2 regions of the Bradyrhizobium sp. Crot121 genome follow, and region 2 is predicted to be linked to the other one. Evidence: predicted binding sites of a transcription regulator. Region 2 holds the regulator's gene; the other holds the start of a gene.
The links. Region 2 encodes LexA, which represses DNA repair genes until DNA is damaged. Its sites were predicted from a motif close to TGTTCNNNNTGTGTTCNG; they were not measured.

Region 1 (3,636 bases), on a different contig from region 2:
TTGTTGAGCTTGCGCGCGATCGCCTTGTAGAGCGTGTCGATCAGGAGCGTCGACTTGCCGCCGCCGGAGACGCCGGTGATGCAGGTGAACAGCCCCAGCGGAATCTCCGCCGTGACGTTCTTCAGGTTGTTGCCGCGGGCGTTGACGACCTTGATGGTGCGGCGATGGTTTGGCGGCCGCCGGTCGGAGATCGGCACCGAAAGCTCGCCGGTGAGATATTTGCCGGTCAGCGATTTCGGATTGCGCATGATCTCGGCGGGCGTGCCTTGCGCGACGATATGCCCGCCATGCATGCCGGCGCCGGGGCCGATGTCGAGCACGTAGTCGGCGAGGCGAATGGCGTCCTCGTCATGTTCGACCACGACCACGGTGTTGCCGAGGTCGCGCAGCCGCTTCAGCGTATCCAGGAGCCGCGCATTGTCGCGCTGGTGCAGGCCGATCGAGGGCTCGTCCAGCACATAGAGCACGCCTGTCAGCCCCGAGCCGATCTGGGACGCGAGTCGGATGCGCTGGCTTTCGCCGCCGGACAATGTGCCGGAGGAGCGGGACAGCGTGAGATAGTTGAGGCCGACGTCGAGCAGGAAGGTCAGTCGCTCGCGGATTTCCTTCAGCACGCGCGCGGCGATCTCGTTCTGCTGCGTGTTCAGCGCTTCCGGCACGGTCTCGAACCACTCGCCGGCGCGCTTCACCGACAGGTCGGCGATCTCGCCGATATGCTTGCCGCCGATCTTGACGCACAGCGCTTCCGGCTTGAGGCGATAGCCACTGCAGGCGGCGCAAGGAATGTCGGTGAAATATTTCGCCAGCTCCTCGCGCGCCCACTCGCTCTCGGTCTCGCGGTAGCGGCGGTTGATGTTGGTGATCACGCCCTCGAACGGCTTCTTGGTGTCGTAGGAGCGGACGCCGTCCTCATAGGAGAACTTGATCTCGTCGTCGCCGGAGCCGTGCAGGATGGCGTTCTGCGTCTTCTTCGCCAAGTCCTTCCACTTGGTGTCGAGCGTGAACTTGTAGTGCTTGCCGAGCGCGGTCAGCGTCTGCAGGTAATAGGGCGAGGAGGACTTGGCCCACGGCGCGATCGCGCCCTTGCGCAGGGACAGATCCTTGTCGGGAATGACGAGGTCCTCGTCGACATGCTGCTCGATGCCGAGGCCGCCGCAGGCGGGGCAGGCGCCATAGGGATTGTTGAACGAGAACAGCCGCGGCTCGATCTCGGGGATGGTGAAGCCGGAGACCGGGCAGGCGAACTTTTCCGAGAACAGGATGCGTTCCGGTCCGCTCTTGTCGTGGATCTTTGCGGTCTTCTTCTTTTCTTCGGCGGGAGCTGCCGCCGGGGCGTCGGCGAATTCGATCACCGCAAGGCCCTCGGCAAGCTTGAGCGCGGTCTCAAAGCTCTCCGCGAGACGCTGACCGATGTCGGGGCGCACCACGATGCGGTCGACGACGACGTCGATGTCGTGCGGAAACTTCTTGTCGAGGCTCGGCGCTTCGGCGAGCTCATGGAAGGTGCCGTCGATCTTGACGCGCTGAAAACCCTTCTTGAGATATTCGGCGAGCTCTTTCCGGTACTCGCCCTTGCGGCCGCGCACGACCGGCGCCAGCAGATAGAGGCGAGTGCCCTCGGGCAAGGCGAGCACGCGATCGACCATCTGCGAGACGGTCTGGCTCTCGATCGGCAATCCCGTGGCCGGCGAATAGGGCACGCCGACGCGGGCCCAGAGCAGGCGCATGTAGTCGTAGATCTCGGTGACAGTGCCGACGGTCGAGCGCGGGTTCTTCGAGGTGGTCTTCTGCTCGATGGAGATGGCGGGCGAGAGGCCGTCGATCTGGTCGACATCAGGCTTCTGCATCATCTCCAGGAACTGGCGGGCATAGGCCGACAGCGATTCGACATAGCGGCGCTGGCCCTCGGCATAGATGGTGTCGAAGGCAAGCGAGGACTTGCCGGAGCCGGACAGGCCGGTGAAGACGACGAGCTTGTCGCGGGGAATCTCGACGTCGATGTTCTTGAGATTGTGCTCCCGCGCGCCGCGGATCGTGATGGCACGCGTTGAGGAGCCGGCGGTCGGTTGGCGCTTCGCCCTGAGCACTTCATCCATATCGGCATTTCCAGGCGCTTGTAAGCGCGCCACGTTATGGGCGCGCGTCGTCGGAAATCCCTACCACGGCGCCGATGGGGTGATGCCGGAACATAGGAAGAACGGGCGACGATTTCCAGTGCTCAGCACGAATCATCAACGATTTGTTTCTGATCGCATTTCCTGCGTGCAGCTTTGGCAGTAGCTGGCAGCAAGAGGGGCCCGCGCAAGCGGAGCTTCGCAGATGAGCGGCTCGGAACGAACGACACGCAAACAAAAAGGCCGGCGCAAGGCCGGCCTTTTCTTAAGATTGATATCCGATCGCGAGATCAGTACCGCCCGATGATCGGAGCGCCGCCGAGGCCGAACTTGTAGTTCACGCGGACGGTGACGAGGTCGATGTCCTGCTTGATATTCTCGGTGGCGAAGAGGCTGCCGGCCGGGCCGGCGAAGCCATTGTTGACGAAATCGTAGGAGCGATTGCCCAGGAAGATGTGATTGTACTCGGCGCCGACCGACCAGTTCGGCGCAAAGCCGTACTCGATGCCAGCGCCAACCGAGGCTCCCCAGCGGGTGTCGTTGATGTCGTTGGTGATCGGGAAACCGGTGAAGGCGTCACGCACGCGGTAGCGATCGGCGACCACGGCCGCGCCGCCCTTGACGTAGAACAGCACATTGTTGGCAGCATAGCCGATCTGGCCGGTGATCAGGCCGAAGGCGTCGACCCTGGTCTCGTTGGTGTCGATGCCCGTCAGCAGGCTGATGTTGCTGCCCTTGAAGTCGGCCCAATTGCCCTGGCCTTCGACGCCGAACACCCAGGTGCCCATCTGCCAGCGATAGCCGATCTGACCACCAGCAGTGCCGCCGTCGGCGTTATGGGAGCCGTCACTGAAACCAAGGACGTCCCAGCGGTTGCGGCTCGTTCCCCAGCCGCCGTTGCCGCCGATATAGAACCCGGTCCAGTCGTAGACGACGGCGACGGGCGCCGGCGGAGCCTTGACATAAGGGCGCGCGGCAAGATCGGCAGCCGAGGCGGGCGCAGCCAGCGCAACCAAGGCAACCGTTCCAAGCAAAAACTTCTTCATCGTAGCTCTCCAGCCTTTGTTCGCTTCAATTTGGTCCCGAAGCGTTACGGTATTAAAGACGCGAGCGCCGCGCCGTCGTTTTAGGCATATACTCCGATTCAACCGGAAATACCGTCGCCGAAACGCAACACTTCACGGCGAAGTACCGGGAACATAAGTTAATGGTTTTCTTGATGTTTTATGGAACCCCAGGGTCGATTTCGGGTTCCATCCTGGCCGCACCAAATTTGGGCCACAATGCCACCACGATTATGTCAAGTTGCATGGAACAAAACTGGAACAATGGCGCGGCTGGTGCTATATGTGGATAACCGCGCAATGGACGGGGAATGGCTGCGCCCGACGGTGTCGGCGAGCGTATAGGGTCCGTCAGCAATGTAAGATGTGGTTAGCGAAGACTGAATGTGGCCGCCGTGTAACCGGCCGGCCCAGTGATTGAGTGGAGAGCGGCGATGGCGGGAAGCGTAAATAAGGTC
Region 2 (3,636 bases):
TACGTGATAAAGGCGATCGGCGTGCCGGCTTCGCGCATCGTGTTCTTCGACGATTCCGCCGAGAACATCCGCGGCGCACGGGCGATGGGCCTCGCAGCCATTCACGTCACATCACCGGATGATGTGACGAACGCGCTTCTCGCCCTCGGAATTTAGGAGTTGCCCGTGGCCTTGATGCCGGTCGCCGATGCGCTTGCCGCGGTTCTCGCCGGCGCGGAACCTTTGCCGGAAGAGATGGTCGCACTCGATGCCGCCTATCACCGCACGCTTGCCCGTGACGTCGCGGCAAAGCGTACTCAGCCGCCACTGGCGATGTCGGCGATGGATGGCTATGCGGTGCGATCCGCCGATGCCGCCGACTTGAGCGCGCGGCTGAAGGTGATCGGCGAAGTCGCCGCGGGCCGGCCGTTCGATCGGGAACTTGGTCCGCGGGAAGCGGCACGGATCTTCACCGGAGGCGTCATTCCCGCCGGCGCCGATGCGGTCGTGATCCAGGAGGACACCCGGGTCGATGGCGATCACATCACCATCACCGAGGCCGCTGTCGCCGGGCGGCATATCCGGCCCGCCGGCGTCGATTTCCGCGAGGGTGACGTGCTGCTGAGGCGCGGAAGCCGGCTGACCGACCGCGCGCTGTCGCTGGCGGCGTCGATGAACTATCCGGAACTCCCCGTGCGGCGCCGACCCAAGGTCGCCGTGCTCGCGACCGGCGACGAACTCGTGATGCCGGGCACCTCTCCGGGTCCAGGCCAGATCGTCTATTCCAACGGCTATGCGCTGCGGGCGATGGCGCGTGCAGAAGGCGCTGAAGCGATCGATCTGGGGGTCGCCGCCGACACGGTTGCCGCCACCACCCACGGCATACGCCGCGCGCATGCCGCGGGCGCCGACATCCTCATCACCACCGGCGGCGCCTCGGTCGGCGACCATGACCTCGTGAAGCCGTCGCTTGAGGCCGAGGGCGTGACCATGGCGTTCTGGAAGATCGCGATGCGGCCGGGCAAGCCGATGATGCATGGCCGGCTCGGCGCGATGCGAGTGATCGGCCTGCCCGGCAATCCGGTGTCGTCCTATGTCTGCGCCTATCTGTTCCTGGTGCCGTTGATTCGGGCCCTGCTCGGCCGCTCGGCGATTCATCACGTGACGGAAAGCGCCCTGCTCGGCCGCGATCTCGCCGCCAACGATCAGCGCGAAGATTATCTTCGTGCGCTACTCGAAGAGCGCGACGACGGCACGCTGATCGCAACGCCGGTCACCAAGCAGGACAGTTCGCTGCTTGGGAATCTCACTGCGGCGCAGGCACTTGTGATCCGTCCGCCATTCGCGCCGGCCGCAGCAAAAGGCGCGCCTTGCGACATCCTCCGATTGCCTGAATGACGCTGCGACCAACACCTGCCGGAGCATCTCTGGTCGCGTTCACCAGAAATTAAGTGGTTGCGGAACACATATCGAACATATAGTGTCCGTTCATGATTTGTTTCGAAACTCGCTGTCTACGAATGGGAGTGCGTGACTCCCGAGATCAGCTCTTCTCAAGTCTCGGATCGAACGACGCTACCAACCGGGGGAATGCTCGCGATGCTTACGCGCAAACAGTATGAACTTCTGCGTTTCATCAACGAACGGCTGAAAGAGGCCGGCGTGCCTCCTTCCTTCGACGAGATGAAGGACGCGCTCGACCTGCGCTCGAAGTCCGGCATCCACCGCCTGATCACGGCGCTGGAGGAACGGGGCTTCATCCGCCGCCTGCCGAACCGCGCCCGCGCGATCGAGGTGATCAAACTGCCTGAGCTCTCCGCCGCCGGCAACGGCCGCCGCGGCTTCACGCCGAGCGTCATCGAGGGCACGCTCGGCAAGCGCACGACCAGCGCGGCCGTGGCCGAAGACGATGGCAACCGTCCCGTCGCCGTTCCCGTGATGGGCCGGATCGCGGCGGGTACGCCGATCGAGGCGCTGCAGACCCGCAGCCACACCATCAGCGTGCCGCCCGACATGCTCGGCTCCGGCGAGCATTATGCGCTCGAGGTGCGCGGCGATTCCATGGTCGAGGCCGGCATCCTCGACGGCGACATGGCGCTGATCCAGCGTAACGACACCGCCAACACCGGCGACATCGTGGTGGCGCTGATCGATGAGGAGGAAGCGACGCTGAAGCGCTTCCGGCGCCGCGGCGCGTCAATCGCGCTTGAGCCTGCCAATGCGGCCTACGAAGTCCGCATCCTGCCGCCGAACCGGGTGCGGATCCAGGGCAAGCTGATCGGGCTTTATCGCAAGTACTGAGCCGACGAGGACGCAGCAGCTCGTCTGGTACTTTGGTGGGTGATCTGCCCTCAAGGACACTGACAAGAACGATTTAGAGTGATTAGAATAAGAGCCCCGGTAAGTTCGCCGGGGCACTCTCGGTGCAAGGAGATGTGCGGCAGCGCCTCCTATCGTGTTTGTGAACGGCTAGAGGGCGCGGGCCGTACAAATGCCAAGAACGGAGCAGAGGCTTATAAGTTATCGTCCACTCTGATAGAGGCCTGCGCCTCTTCCCAGGCCGGGTCGGCTATCTCGAATGAGGAGCAATCCGATGTGTGACTATAGCCTGCATGCCGTGGCGACGCGTCCCGCCCAGGTTGGAGAGACGCTTATCACCACCACCTTCCGCGGTACCTCGACCCGCGGCTTCGCTTCGGAAAGCGATCCGACGGTCGCAGTCTGCATGCTTCCCGGGACCGAACTCGCGTTCGCCGATAACGTCCGCTACGACAATCGCTGGATCTGGACCAAGACGACCGGCTTCCGTGTCGGCAAGTTCAACCAGATCGATGCGCATATTCGGGATCGTCATCACGACGCGATCGACTTCCCCGATGGCAGCCATGTGCTGGTGACCCAGCTCTGCGAAGGGCAGCGGGCGACCGTGCTGCAATTGCCCGTGACGCATCATGTTGCAGAGCCGGCACCGAAGGCGGTCGACCAGCGCCCCGCGCCGAACCCGCTGTTCATCGGCTGAGAGCTTCGGGCAGCGTGCGCCGCCGGTCTCGGCCGGCGGGACGTTGCCGCGGGTGAAAAGCAAAGTATTCGAGCGGCCCCGGAGGCCATCCCGGGGCAGATGTGGTTTTGTTGAACTATTCGCAAGGGGCATGATCGGTGGTCACCAAGATCACATGGCAAAAAGCCGGACGGGTGGCCCAGCCCGGCCGATACATGTTCAGGTTCGGCTGGCTCACCGTCGCAGCGGAAGATCTCGCGATCTGGGAGCGATTTCCGGATGCGAGCTTCACGCTCGTGCAAGTGCCGTCGCATTCGGGCGGTCCCGACGAATTTCGGCTCGGCGCCTTCGAGCTGCCGGCCAACGCCGGTGGAGATTGACGGGAGCGCTCAGTCTTCCGGCTGCAGGTCGGACTCGGACGGGGTCGCATCGATGGCGCGCAGCGCGGGTGCCCCTTGGATCCGGATCGTGGTCTCGGGTTCGCCTTCGCCTGACACCGCAGGCGACCACGGCCGGTCGAGGCCGGCGGGCTTGACCGCATCGATGACGAAGCCGTTCCGGTTCCGCCGCAGCGCCAGCCCGCCCTGCCGCCGCAGGCGCTCGGCATCGATGACCGCCGCCGCACAGCCTTGTGGCACCGGCCGTGCGGTCACGATCAG

Region 1: the regulator LexA is predicted to act here: its motif matches at 2,183-2,200, upstream of uvrA (excinuclease ABC subunit UvrA).

What each region holds. Positions count from the first base shown of each region.
Region 1 is NZ_JCAMOR010000023.1:82,954-86,589, forward strand. It holds gene uvrA (excinuclease ABC subunit UvrA) at 1-2,096, opposite strand, end outside; gene AC5ZGW_RS21145 (outer membrane protein) at 2,405-3,160, opposite strand; gene AC5ZGW_RS21150 (single-stranded DNA-binding protein) at 3,613-3,636, shown strand, end outside.
Region 2 is NZ_JCAMOR010000111.1:13,225-16,860, reverse strand. It holds gene AC5ZGW_RS42060 (HAD-IA family hydrolase) at 1-156, shown strand, start outside; gene AC5ZGW_RS42055 (molybdopterin molybdotransferase MoeA) at 166-1,377, shown strand; gene lexA (transcriptional repressor LexA) at 1,579-2,280, shown strand; gene AC5ZGW_RS42045 (hypothetical protein) at 2,573-2,998, shown strand; gene AC5ZGW_RS42040 (hypothetical protein) at 3,136-3,357, shown strand; gene AC5ZGW_RS42035 (ComEC/Rec2 family competence protein) at 3,367-3,636, opposite strand, start outside.